One region of the Thermobifida alba genome, then DNA from elsewhere that is predicted to be linked to it. Evidence: riboswitches for the same ligand, from Rfam matches in the RefSeq annotation. Region 1 holds a riboswitch; each other region holds the start of a gene.
What was found. Region 1 has a riboswitch for cobalamin ahead of FOF52_RS00120 (ABC transporter substrate-binding protein). Riboswitches for the same ligand answer to the same signal wherever they lie in the genome.

Region 1 (3,310 bases):
GGTCTGGCTCTCGCGGGTGAGGTCGCCGATGACGAGGACGTCCGGGTTGCGGTCGGCGACGGTCTCCCAGTTGATCTGGGGCCACTCGGCGTGGGTGTCGTCGAAGACGTTCTCGGCGCCGACCGCCTCGGTGATGATGCCGGGGGCGCCGCAGCAGCCCGCCATGTAGGGGGATTCGGAGTTGGCGAACCAGTAGAGGACGGTGACCCCGGAGGCGTCGATGCCGGAGGTGGCGGTGTCGACGCGTTCTTGGAGTTCGGCGACGAGTTCCTCCCCGCGTTCCTCGACCCCGAAGACCGTCGCGAGGTCGCGCACCTCCCCGTAGACGGTGTCCAGCGCCAGCGGTTCCTCGCGGACGCCGTCACCGGCGCCCTCGTTGGACTTGACGCAGTCGGCCGGGGACAGGTAGGTGGGCACCCCGAGGTTCTCGAAGTCCTCGCGCGTGGCGACCCCGCCCTCGCTGAGGGTGGAGACGAACGACGCGGAGACGAAGTCGGGCTCCTCCGCCAGGACCCGCTCGAACGACGGCGCGTTGTCCGCCAGTCGGGGGACGGTGGTGTTGGCCTCCTCCAGTCCCTCGGCGACCGGGTCGGTCCAGGTCGCGGTCCCCACCATGCGGTCGGCCAGGCCGAGGGAGAGCAGGATCTCGGTGGAGCCCTGGTTGAGGGAGACCGCCCGCTCGGGCGGGGCTTCGACGGTGACTTCCCGACCGCAGTTCTCGATGGTCCTGGGGTAGCCCTCGGCGGTGCCGGCGGGGGCTTCGGTCGCTTCCGTGCCGCACGCGGCGAGCAGGAGCAGGGGAGGCAGGGCGAGCGCGGACAGGACACGTCGCGGTGAGGGCATGGCTGTTCCTCTGTGCGTGAGGCTCGTGCGCGGAGCCTGGCGGCTGTTCGGTCTCCGTCCGCCGCGCGGGCGGCCGGAGGGTGCCAGCAGGTCTTCGGGCTCGGGTTCATCCGAGCGGGACGCCTTCCCAGAGACCGCTCCAGTGGCCGATGTCCCGCCCGTCCCCCACACCGCTGCGCGTCAGCTCCGGATTCGCACCGGATTCCCTGGCCCAACCGTGGGTTGACTGGCAGTGGCAAGCTATCACGGGGGCCGTCCGGCTCCGCCGGGGCCTTCCCCTTGCCCATCCCGTCGGGGCCGAGCGGCCCCCCGGCGGCTCGGGCAGGCCCCTCGCGGCCGGTCCGCGGTTGCCCCTGTCCTGTCCACCGTGCTCGCGGCCCCGGGCCTCCCTCCCCCACCGGGCGCCTGCTTCCCCGCGATCGGCACCGTCTCCGGACCACTCCCGGCAGTGTGGTCGCGGGGCGACGGGTCAGGGGCGGGTCCGCCCGGAGCGGTCTCCCGCCGCACCGCGGCCGCTCACTCCGACGGTTCGGGCAGGTCTCCGCAGTCGACCTGGGGGTTGGCCCCCATGTAGTTGAGCGGGCCCGCGACGACGGTGACGAAGGTGGTGCCGATCGACGCGCAGTTCTGCTCGGAGGTGCTGAAGTAGCCGCGCTGCCAGGCCGCCAGGGCTCCGATGGCCAGCCACACGAGGACGATGAGTGTTGCCAGACCGCGCACTGTTCCTCCTGGGGGGTCGACGGTTGTGGTGGACGCGCCACTACCCGGGGGACACGGGAGCATCCGCGGAAGGGGCGGAAGAGGATGGTCCGTTCACCGGACAATCCGGAAAAGACCTGGTTGCTAGGCTCGTCGTATGACCATGAGCGTGCCCACCCGGACCGTCGCGGACCTGTCCTACCTGCTCTCCCACACCGGTCGCGTGCTGGCGACCCGGATGGCGGCGGCCTTCGCCGAGATCGGGATCACGCCGCGCGCCTACTGCGTGCTGTTCCACGCCATGGAGGCCGAGCGCACCCAGATCGAACTGGCCGAGATCTCCGATCTGGACAAGACCACGATGGTGGTCACCGTCGACGAACTGGAGAAGGCGGGGCTCGCCGAGCGCCGCCCGTCGAGCCGGGACCGGCGGGCGCGGATCATCCACGTCACTCCCGAGGGGGAGCGGTTGGCCGCCCTGGGCACCGAGATCGCCGACCGGGTGCACCGCGAGGTCCTCGACGCGCTGCCCGAGGAGCAGCGGGGTGTGTTCCTGGCCGCGCTCACCGGTCTGGCCGAGGGGCACCTGGCCACGCCGGTGGAGTCACCGAAACCGGTACGGCGGAGCCGCCAGCGCCGAACTTAGATCCAAAGCATATCGTCTACAAAAAAACAATCTGCTATGGCCTCTCTCTGTCGTCCACCGACAGAGAGAGACCGCCATGTCCCACCCCTCCTCCCCGCCCCGTTCCCGCCGGCTGGCACTGGCCGTACTGTGCGCGGGAACGCTGATGATCATCCTCGACGGCAGCATCGTCACCGTGGCGCTGCCGCAGATCCAGCACGGCCTGGGCTTCTCCCCCGCCGACCTCACCTGGACCGTCAACGCCTACCTGATCGCGTTCGGCGGCCTGCTGCTGCTCGCCGGACGCCTCGGCGACCTGCTCGGCCGCAGACGCGTGCTCGTGGCGGGCCTGCTGGTGTTCACCGCCGCGTCGCTGCTGTGCGGCCTCGCCACCGGCCAGGAGATGCTGATCGCCGCGCGCTTCCTGCAGGGTGTCGGCGGCGCCGCGGTCTCGGCGGTGAGTCTGGGCATGATCGCCACGCTCTTCCCCGAACCGGGTGAGCGCGCGAAGGCGCTCGGCGTCTTCAGTTTCGTCGGAGCCGCCGGAGCCTCCCTCGGCCAGGTCCTCGGCGGTGTCCTCACCGACGCGTTCGGCTGGCCCTGGATCTTCCTCGTCAACCTGCCGTTCGGCCTGGCGGCCGCGTTCGCGGCCGTGCGGGTGCTCGCCGACGACCGCGGGCCGGGCCTGCGGACGGGAGCCGACGCGCTCGGCGCGGTCCTGGCCACCGCCGGCCTGATGCTCGGCGTCGCCACGATCGTCGCCACCGACCAGCACGGCTGGGCCTCGGCGCGCACGGTCGGCGGCGGCGTCCTCGCGGCCGCGCTGCTCGCCGCGTTCGTCGTCCGCCAGACGCGGGCGGCCACCCCGCTGCTGCCGCCGCGCGTGCTCGCGGTGCGCGCGGTCCTCGCCGCCAACCTCGTGCAGGTGCTGCTGGTCTCCGCGACGTTCGGATTCCAGATCCTCATCGCCCTGTACCTGCAGAACGTGCTCGGCTACGGGGCGCTGGCCACCGGAGCGGCGATGCTCCCGGCCGCCGTGGTGATCGCGGTCGTCTCGCTGGGCCTGTCCTCCCGCCTCGTCGCGCGTCTCGGCGAGCGGACCGTACTGCTCACCGGTCTGGGGCTGCTGGCCGTGGCGGTCGG
Region 2 (3,310 bases), 1.2 Mb from region 1:
TGATTCCGCTTGCCGCAGGCGACCGCCCACCGGCCGTAGTCACCGAGCCGTGGTTCCTGACGTCCTCGGTTCCCGTGGCACTCGATCGCGCGACTCTGCCTGTCTGTGGCTGAGGACTCCGGCGCGATCGAGCACCACGACCGAGGACCGTGGTCGCCCGCCGCTGTGGTTGCCGAAATCCCGGGTGGCGCAGGGCTGACCCGATCCCGTAGCGTCGCCGCCCCCGTGCTAACACGGCTGCTAACAACGGCTCCGAACAGGGCTGGACAGCTCCGGAATCATCGCCCTCCCTGAAAGGCGTCCACCCAGCTCAGACACCGTTTCTGGACCTCCACGGACATCCCGCACACGACTACGGATCAGAAGGTTGGGGGTTCGAGTCCCTCCGAGTGCGCCAGCTGAGACCAGCAAGATCAAGGCCCTGACCTGCGGGAACGCAGCGACAGGGCCTTTGTCGTGGGTGCGGGACAGGAAGCGCACGGTGATCTTGTCCCTGGTGCCCTTTTCGGCTTCCCCGATGGCACTGAGGACAAGATCATCGGACCAGCGTGCACCGGCCCCGCACCGACCCCCTAGGCTGGGGGCCGCGGTGGTTCGCCCTGTCCGCCAGACAGGAGCGTCGCAAGAGGGAACCCGGTGGGATTCCGGGACTGCCCCGCAGCGGTGAGCGGGAACGACCGCCGTCACACGCACTGGGCCCGGGGAAACGGGTCTGGGAAGCGACGGCCAGTAGGCGCCTCGTACCACGAGGTGTGCCCGCAAGTCCGAAGACCTGCCACTGCCCGCGCACGGACCGCCGTGTGCGGAAGTTTCGGTGACTCCGAGGGCGGGTCGGCGTACACACGAGCGGAGGACGTACCCCCGTACGTCCGCCCCGCAGACCTTTCCTTCGTGCCTCCCCCGTCCCGGGGTCGCCGCCGAGAGCAGCTCGCGAAGGAGAGTGCTGTGACAGCCAAGGCCACGGCAGCGGCGGCACGCGCCACCGTGTACGGCTACCCCCGCCAGGGGCCGAACCGGGAACTGAAGAGGGCGGTCGAAGGCTACTGGGCGGGCCGTGTCACCGCCGGTGCGCTCCACCGCACCGCAGCGGAGATCCGCCGCGCCAACTGGCGGCAACTGGCCGAAGCCGGTGTCCACGAGGTCCCCACCGGCGACTTCTCGTACTACGACCACGTGCTGGACACCACCGTCATGGTCGGTGCGGTCCCCCGGCGCCACCGCGCCGCCGTGGCCGCCGACCCGCTGGACGGCTACTTCGCGATGGCCCGGGGCAGCCAGGACGCGGCACCGCTGGAGATGACCAAGTGGTTCGACACCAACTACCACTACCTGGTGCCGGAACTGGGCCCCGACACGGTCTTCACCGCTGATTCCACCCGGCAGGTCGCCGAATTCGCCGAGGCCCGGGAGTTGGGGCTCACCGCCCGTCCCGTCCTGGTCGGCCCGGTCACCTACCTGCTCCTCGCCAAGCCCGGGCCGGACGTCGCCGCGGGCTTCGCCCCGCTGAGCCTCCTGGACCGGCTGCTTCCCGTCTACGCGGAGGTGCTCGCCGACCTGCGGGCCGCGGGCGCCGAGTGGGTGCAACTGGACGAGCCCGCCCTCGTCCAGGACCGGTCCCCGGCCGAACTGGACGCCGCCGCGGCAGCCTACCGCATGCTGGGCGAACTCTCCGACCGGCCGAAACTGCTGGTCGCCTCGTACTTCGACCGGCTCGGGGAGGCGCTTCCGGTCCTCGCCGCCTCCCCGGTAGAGGGCCTGGCCGTGGACTTCACCGGCCCCGCGGCAGCCAACCTCGACGGCCTCGCCGCGATCGGCGGACTGCCCGGCAAACGCCTGGTCGCGGGCGTCGTCGACGGCCGCAACGTGTGGGTCGACAACCTGGAGAAGTCGCTGGCCACGCTGGCCACGCTCCTCGGTCTGGCCGACCGGGTGGACGTGGCCGCCTCCTGCTCCCTGCTGCACGTCCCGCTCGACGTCTCGGCGGAGCACGGCATCGACCCGCAGATCGCCCGCTGGCTGGCCTTCGCCCGGCAGAAGACCAGAGAGGTCGTCGTCCTGGCCCGGGGCCTGTCCCACGGCACCGGAGCCGTCGCCGGGGAACTCGCCGCCAACCGCGCCCATCTGGCCTCCCGTGCGGCCTCACCCGTCACCCGCGATCCAGCCGTCCGCGCCCGCTGTGCCGCTGTCACCGAAGCCACCGCGCGCCGCACCCAGCCGTACCCCGAACGGGCCGCGGCCCAGCGCGACCGCCTGAAGCTGCCGCCGCTGCCCACGACCACGATCGGCTCCTTCCCGCAGACCGCCGAACTGCGCTCCGCGCGGGCGGACCTGCGGGCCGGGCGGATCGACACGGCGGCCTACGAGCAGCGCATCGCCGACGAGATCCGCGCGGTGGTCGCCTTCCAGGAGGAGGTCGGACTGGACGTCCTGGTGCACGGCGAACCCGAACGCAACGACATGGTGCAGTACTTCGCCGAGCAGCTCACCGGCTACCTGACCACCCAGCACGGCTGGGTCCAGTCGTACGGCACCCGCTACGTCCGCCCGCCGATCCTCGTCGGCGACGTCTCCCGCAGCGCTCCGATGACCGTGCGCTGGACGACGTACGCCCAGTCGCTCACCGACCGCCCGGTCAAGGGCATGCTCACCGGACCGGTGACGATGCTCGCCTGGTCCTTCGTCCGCGACGACCAGCCGCTCGCGGAGACCGCCCGCCAGGTCGCGCTGGCCCTGCGGGACGAGGTCGCCGACCTGGAAGCGGCGGGCGCCGCGGTGATCCAGGTCGACGAACCCGCGCTGCGGGAGGCACTGCCGCTGCGCGGCGCCGACCGTCCGGCCTACCTCGCCTGGGCCACCGAGGCGTTCCGGATCGCTACCAGCGCGGTCCGCCCCGACACCCAGATCCACACCCACATGTGCTACGCCGAGTTCGGCGACGTCGTCGAAGCCATCGACGCCCTGGACGCCGACGTCATCAGCCTGGAGGCGGCCCGCTCCCACATGCGGATCGCCGACGAGCTCGCCTCGTACGGCTACCCGCGCGAGGCCGGTCCCGGGGTGTACGACATCCACTCCCCGCGGGTGCCGGACACCGCCGAGATGGCGGCTCTGCTGCGCAGGGGCCTGGAGGCGCTCCCCGCCGAACGACTGTGGGTCAACCCGGACTGCGGCCTGAAGACGCGGGACTGGCCGGAGGTCCGCGCCTCGCTGGAGAACCTGGTGACGGCGGCCCGGGAGGTCCGCTCCCCGTCGGCACGACCGTGACGGCATGACCGCGGTGCCCGGGGCCGGACTTCGGAAGGTCCGGCCC
Region 3 (3,310 bases), 590 kb from region 1:
TGACGATCCCCAGCGGAAGCTCCCGGTCGGGCAGCGCGCTGCGGCACAGCACGTCGGTCCACACCAGCAGCAGCGCGCCCAGCAGCGCGCTCGCCGGCAGCAGGCGCAGGTGTCCCGCGCCGGTGAGGAACCGGGCGATGTGGGGGACCACCAAGCCGACGAAGCCGACGATCCCCGCCTGCGCGACGAGGACCGCGGTGCACAGCGACACCGCGCAGTACAGCACCCGGCGCACGCCGGCCACGTCGGTGCCGAGGCTCGTCGCCGCGCGCTCCCCGAACGCGAAGGAGTCCAGGTCCCGGGAGTACCAGAGGACGACGGCGAGGGTCACCGCCACCACCGAGGCGGTGACGGCGAGGGAGTTCCAGCGTGCCCCGGCGACCGAGCCGAGCGTCCACTCGGTGATCCTGCGGGCGGCGTCCCGGTCGGAGGCCAGGACGAGGCCGGAGGCGACCGCGCTGCCGAGCTGGCCCACCGCGATCCCGGCGAGGACCAGCCGCGACGTCGGCAGTGCCCCCGTCCGCGCGGAGGCCAGGGCGAACACCAGCGCCAGCGCGGCCAGCGAGCCGAGGAACGCGGCCACCGACGTCGCGCCGAATCCCGCCACCCCGGCGGCGCCCAGCCCGAAAAAGAGGCTCAGCGAGACGCCGAGCAGCGCCCCCGACGACAGGCCGAGCAGGTAGGGGTCGGCGAGGGGGTTGCCGGTGAGGGACTGCAGGACCCCGCCGCACACGGCGAGCCCGGCGCCCGTCAGTATCGCGGCCGCCACCCGGGGCGCGCGCAGGTCGACGACGATGTGCCGGGTCAGGGTGTCGATTCCGGTCTCGGCGCCGAGCTGCGCGGCGACCGCCCGGAACACGGTGGCCACGGACAGGTCCGCGGTGCCGATCACCACGCCGAGGGCGGCGCTGAGCACCAGCGCCGCCGCGCCGACGAGAACGGTGAGCCGGGGTGCGGCACCGGGCCGTGCCTTCACGAGGACGCTCACCGCGGGCCTCAGCCGTCGGCCAGCTGGGCGTCGATCAGCTGCACGGCCTCCACGTTGCGCACCCCGGGAGTGCTGGTGGAGAAGGGTACGGTGATGAACGCCTCCTCCCGTACGGCGGTGAGGTCGCGCAGCGCCGGGTCCTCGCGGAGGAATGCGGTCTTCTCCTCGGCGGTGTCCCACGATGCGTCCACGAGGACGATCAGGTCGGGGTCGGCCTCCAGGACCGCTTCCCAGCTCGTCGTCGCCCACTCGCCTGCCAGGTCGGCGAAGACGTTGGTGGCGCCCAGCGCGTCGAGGACCAGCTGAGGTCCGCCCTCGCCCGCGCCGACCATCGGGGTGTCGGTGCCGCCGTCCCACCACAGTACGGAGAGGCCCTCGGCGGGGGACCGGCCGCGGATCTCGTCGAGGGTGGCCCGCTGCTGTTCGACCAGCGCGTCGCCCTCCTCCTCCCGGTCCAGCAGCAGTGCCAACTCCTCGATCTGCTGGTGGACGGTGTCCCAGCTGACTTCTGGGACGTCGGCGGCGTCGGGGCAGGCGAACGGTGACAGGTAGGAGGCGATGCCGAGTTCGTCGAGGGATTCGCGGTCGCCCGCGGCCCGGTCGGTGAACGCGCTGGCGTAGGAGCCGACGACCAGGTCGGGGTGCTGCTCCAGGATCGCCTCGCGGCTGGGGTACTCCTCGGACAGGACGGGAACCCGGGTGTAGGCGTCGGCCCACTCCGCGCTGATCTCGTCGTCGAGGTAGGCGGTGCCCGCCAGTTGTTCCTCGGCGCCCAGGGCGAGGACGATTTCGGTCGCTCCCTGGTTGAGGGTGATGACGCGCTGCGGGGTCGTCTCCGGTGCGACGGTGTGGCCGCAGTTGGCCACGGTGACGGCCGCCGCGGCGGGCGCGGGGCCGGAATCGGGGGTCTGGTCGCCGCACGCGGTCAGGGCCAGCAGTGCCAGGGGCAGGGCGCGGAGGGGGAAGCGGCGCGGCAGCGGGGACGGGGGAGGGGGGACACGGGTGTGCACCGGTGGTCCGCCTTTCCAAGGAACTCGTGGAAGTCGGGCAAACACCGCGGCCGGTCTCCTGGCTCACAGGGATCCCCCGCCGATGCCTTCCCAGACCTGGTGTGTCCAGTGGCGTCGTACCGGCGGAGTACCTGAATACAGTGGCGAGTCCCGCGTCCGGATTCGCACCGGACTTCCCGAGCACCGCGGCACCAGAGACAGTACAGCAGCGCCGTTTCGGTGTCCCGTTCGCCCCTGGTAGAACCGGGTCAGTCCCCGGGGTGCCGGGGGAGAGAAGCCACCGGCGATCCTGTTTCCAAGGTCATTCCCGGTCGCTCCAATGGCTCTGGAAACAGGATCGCCACTGGTTGGTGCCCTTCGGACCGCGTGCCACGGCCCCTTCCCGGCGCGGTCGTCGCGGGATCGGGATACTGGAACCATGGCCCGCCTGCTGATCGTGCACCACACCGCGTCCCCCTCCACCCAGGCGATGCTGGAGGCGGTGCTGGACGGGGCGCGCACCGACGAGGTCGAGGGCGTGGAGGTGGTGACCCGCGCGGCGCTGGCCGCCACCGCCGTGGACGTGCTCGCCGCCGACGCGGTGGTCCTGGGCACCCCCGCCAACATCGGCTACATGTCGGGAGCCCTCAAGCACTTCTTCGACACCGTGTACTACCCGTGCCTGTCCGAGACCGCCGGCCTGCCCTACGCGCTGTACGTGCACGGCAACAACGACACCGCCGGGGCGGTCCGCGCGGTCGAGTCGATCGCCAAGGGCCTGTCCTGGCACCGGCACCGGCCGCCGGTCACCGTCGTCGGCGACCTCTCCCGCGCCGACCGGGAGGCGTGCTGGGAACTGGGCGCGGTCACCGCCCTGGCCGCCGCCGAACGCGCGGCGGACGCACCGGACGGCGCCTGACCGGGGCACCGACATTCCGCGGACGTTCCGCGGCAGTCGGCGCGCTCCGGGGCAGACTGGAGGTCCGGCTGTCGAGGGGGACCGGTGGAACGGGTACGCGTGTGGGTGCTCTGGGCGGGGGTCGCCCTGATCGCGGCCTGCGTGCTCGTCGTGGCCGCCGCCTCCGCCGCCGGAGTCGACTGGATCGACCCGCACAGCCTGGTCCTCCTGCCGCGGGTGTACTGGGTGCCCACCGCCCTCGGCCTGGCCCTGGTCCGGCTGCTGCCGCCGCGCCACGGCAGGACCGCGCTCGACGACCGGGTCGCCCTGGCGCTCGGGGGACGCCCGATCGGCCGCGAACTGACCCGGCTGCTGCTGTGCCTGCTCGCCTTCCTGCTCAGCGCGGTCCTGCTCGCCTGGCTGTTCGAAGCCCTC
Region 4 (3,310 bases), 590 kb from region 1:
TGGCGCACGCCGCGGACAGTGCGGCGTTCTTACCGGGCAGCCACTCCAAGGAGCCGTGTTTGCCGAGGTGGATGATGGCGTGCGCGCCGAAGCCGCGTTCCAGCCACCGGTAGGCGGCCAGGTAGTGGTGCGGCGGCGGCAGGTCGGGGTCGTGGTAGATCGCCACCGGGTTCTCTCCGAAGCCGCGCGGCGGTTGGATCATCAGCACCACGTTGCCCGCCTGGAGGGTGGCCAGCACGATGTCGCCGTCGTCGACGAAGAGCGTGCCGGGCGGCTCCCCCCAGTGTTCGGCCATCGCGTCGGTGAGTTCGGCGGGCAGGTCAGCGATCCACTCGCGGTAGCGTTCGGCGGGGATGCGGACCGGGTTGCCCGCCATCTGCTCGGCGGTCAGCCACTCCTCGTCCTGGCCCCCGGCTTCGATGAGCGCGTGGATGAGCGCGTTGCCCGCCTCGGTGTCGTCGGCGAGGTCCAGCCCGGGCAGTCCGTCGCCCAGGTCGTACCCGGCGTCGCGCAGGGCCCGCAGCAGCCGCACCGCCGAGACGGGAGTGTCCAGGCCCACAGCGTTACCGACGCGGGAGTGCTTGGTGGGGTAGGCCGACAGCACGACCGCGATGCGGCGCTGCGCCGGAGGGGTGTGGCGCAGGCGGGCGTGGGCGACGGCGATGCCGGCGACGCGGCGGCACCGTTCGGGGTCGGTGACGTAGTGGGGCAGGCCCTCGTCGTCGAACTCCTTGAAGGAGAACGGCACGGTGATGATGCGGCCGTCGAACTCGGGGACGGCGATCTGGGAGGCGGAGTCCAGGGGGGAGGTGCCGTCGTCGGAGGCCGCCCACTGGTCGCGCCCCCAGGTCAGGCAGAGCGCCTGGAGGATCGGGATGTCAAGCCGCGCCAGTTCGCCGACGTCCCACGCCTCGTCGTCGCCTCCGGCCGAGGCCGCGGCCGGGCGGGTCCCCCCGGCGGCCAGCACGGTGACCACCAGTGCGTCGAGGGTGCCGAGTGTGGCGAGGAGGTCCGCGGGTGCGCCGCGCAGCGAGGAGCAGTAGAGGGGGACCGCGACGGCTTCGCCGGTGGCGTCGACGGCGTCGGCCAGGTCGTGCACGAAACGGGTGTTTCCGCTGGCCTGGTGGGCGCGGTAGTACAGGATGCCGACCCGGGGCAGTCCGTCGCGCTCCGGGGCGGGCCGCTCCGACAGGCCCCACTCGGGCAGTTCGGTCGGCGGGTCGAAGCCCTCACCGCCCAGCAGCACGGTGTCGCTGAGAAACGCGTGCAGCGCGGCGAGGTTGGCGGGACCACCATAGGCCAGGTACCGGTGGGCCTCGGCGGCGGTGCCGAGGGGCACGGTGGAGTGGCTCATCAGCTCCGCGTCGGGGGTCTGCTCGCCGCCGAGCACCACGACGGGCACGCCATGCGCCAGGACCCGGTCGAGGCCCTCCTGCCAGGAGCGGACGGACCCGAGGATGCGCACGACCACCAGGTCGGCGCCGTGGAGGAGCGCGTCGAGCGAGCCGGGGCCGTCGCCCGTGACGTCGAGCCGCGACGGGTTGCCCCAGACGTAGTCCGCGCCGCTGGCACGGGCCGACAGCAGGTCGGTGTCGGAAGTGGAGAGCAGCGCTACGCAAGGCATCGGCGACCCGCCTGAAAGCCGATGGCCGGAAAAGGCGGCGGGGACGCCGAGGGCGGCGCGGGTCGCGGAACGGCACAGGCCATGGTCGATGTCTCCAAAACCCTCGTGGACATGACGTGCCGTGGCCGGTCTCCTGGCTGACGAGTCACCGCCGGCGGGCCGACCTTCCCGGGTGGTCACCCAGTGGTCCCCGGGGTGGTCTCCCAACCCGGGTGAGGCCCGACGACTCCTCGATCACAGTGGCGAGGGCCGCGCCGGTTTCGCACCGGCTTCCCGTTCACCACGGCCCGCCCACCTTAGCGCACCAGTTGAGGGCGTATGCAACCATGTGCCGGTGTTCGACCCACAACCACCCGACCGCTGTCCCGGCGTGCTGCGGCCGCATCTGGCGGCCGACGGCGCGCTGCTGCGGATCCGTGTCCCCGGAGGCCGGACCGACCGCCGCGGACTGGCCGCGCTCAGCCGGATCGCGGCCGAATTCGGCGACGGCGACCTCCATCTGACCTCGCGCGGAAATGTGCAGATCAGGGGAATTCCCACTACGGCCGGAGAACAGATTCCGGACGAATTGCCGGACGCTGTGGCGGCCGCCGGATTCCTGCCGTCCCCCGCCCACGAGCGGGTGCGCAACATCGTCGCCTCGCCGCTTTCCGGAATGGTCGGCGGACGTATGGACGTGCGTCCCGTGGTCGCCGACCTGGACCGGGCGCTGTGCGCCGATCCGCGTCTGGCAGAACTGCCGGGGCGGTTCCTGTTCGGCCTCGACGACGGCCGCGCCGACCTCGCCGACATGCCCTGTGACCTGGGTGCACGAGCGATCGACGGGAAGTCGGCGCAGGTGCGGGTCGGTGCCTTGCCCGGTCCCGTGGTGGCGGGCGCGGACATCGTCACGGCACTGACCGCGCTGGCCCACCGGTTTCTCGACGTGCGCGGGGACCGGTGGAATGTGCACCGGCTCCCCGGGAAAGGCCGGGAGCTGCTCGACGGAAAGGAATTCCCGGAAAGGACCGGAGACCCCGCCGGGTCCGGCGGACCGGGAGCCGTGGAACGGCGGCGCAGCGAACTCCACGGCATTCTCCGCATCGCGGGATCCGCGACCGCGGTGGCGGGTTCGGTGCCGCTGGGCGTTCTCACCCCGCCCCTGCAGCGGGCGCTCGCCGACGCGGCCGACGCGGACTCGGGCACGGTCGTCCTCACCCCGTGGCGGGGCGTGGTCGTCGCCGGAATCCCCGCGGACCGCGTCGAGCGCGTCGCGGCCTCGCTCACCGAGGCGGGACTAGTCCTGGACCCGGATTCCCCGTGGAGCCGGGTCAGCGCCTGCGTCGGCTCCCCGGGTTGCGCGAAGAGCCGGGGCGACACCCGGTCGCACGCGGCCGGCCTGGTCCGACGCCTCACCACCTCCGACGTCCGCGACGACGGACGCCCCGTCCACGTCGCCGGATGCGAGCGCGCCTGCGGCGCCCCGCACACGCCCCACACCCTCGTCCTGCTCGGGAGGACCACGTGACACCGCATTCCGACAGCCGCACCCCCCTGGCTCCGCCGCCCCGCCGCTACGACTATGAGACCGATGGCGCCGCCATCTACGCGCGGTCCTTCGCCACCATCCGGGCCGAGGCCGACCTGTCCGGCTTCGACGCCGACGCCGAGAAGGTCGCCGTCCGCATGATCCACGCCTGCGGGCAG

Region 2: linked by a shared signal. The riboswitch ahead of metE (5-methyltetrahydropteroyltriglutamate--homocysteine S-methyltransferase) and the one ahead of FOF52_RS00120 (ABC transporter substrate-binding protein) in region 1 are both predicted to bind cobalamin.
Region 3: linked by a shared signal. The riboswitch ahead of FOF52_RS19425 (ABC transporter substrate-binding protein) and the one ahead of FOF52_RS00120 (ABC transporter substrate-binding protein) in region 1 are both predicted to bind cobalamin.
Region 4: linked by a shared signal. The riboswitch ahead of cobN (cobaltochelatase subunit CobN) and the one ahead of FOF52_RS00120 (ABC transporter substrate-binding protein) in region 1 are both predicted to bind cobalamin.

Annotation. Positions count from the first base shown of each region.
Region 1 covers NZ_CP051627.1:28,788-32,097, reverse strand. The annotation lists gene FOF52_RS00120 (ABC transporter substrate-binding protein) at 1-843, opposite strand, end outside; cobalamin riboswitch at 912-1,089, opposite strand; gene FOF52_RS00115 (hypothetical protein) at 1,360-1,563, opposite strand; gene FOF52_RS00110 (MarR family winged helix-turn-helix transcriptional regulator) at 1,700-2,188, shown strand; gene FOF52_RS00105 (MFS transporter) at 2,265-3,310, shown strand, end outside.
Region 2 covers NZ_CP051627.1:3,723,232-3,726,541, forward strand. The annotation lists cobalamin riboswitch at 574-794, shown strand; gene metE (5-methyltetrahydropteroyltriglutamate--homocysteine S-methyltransferase) at 946-3,264, shown strand.
Region 3 covers NZ_CP051627.1:4,346,994-4,350,303, forward strand. The annotation lists gene FOF52_RS19420 (FecCD family ABC transporter permease) at 1-988, opposite strand, end outside; gene FOF52_RS19425 (ABC transporter substrate-binding protein) at 997-1,998, opposite strand; cobalamin riboswitch at 2,030-2,201, opposite strand; gene FOF52_RS19430 (flavodoxin family protein) at 2,417-2,896, shown strand; gene FOF52_RS19435 (CPBP family intramembrane glutamic endopeptidase) at 2,981-3,310, shown strand, end outside.
Region 4 covers NZ_CP051627.1:4,339,288-4,342,597, reverse strand. The annotation lists gene cobN (cobaltochelatase subunit CobN) at 1-1,624, opposite strand, end outside; cobalamin riboswitch at 1,731-1,924, opposite strand; gene cobG (precorrin-3B synthase) at 1,959-3,131, shown strand; gene FOF52_RS19390 (precorrin-8X methylmutase) at 3,128-3,310, shown strand, end outside.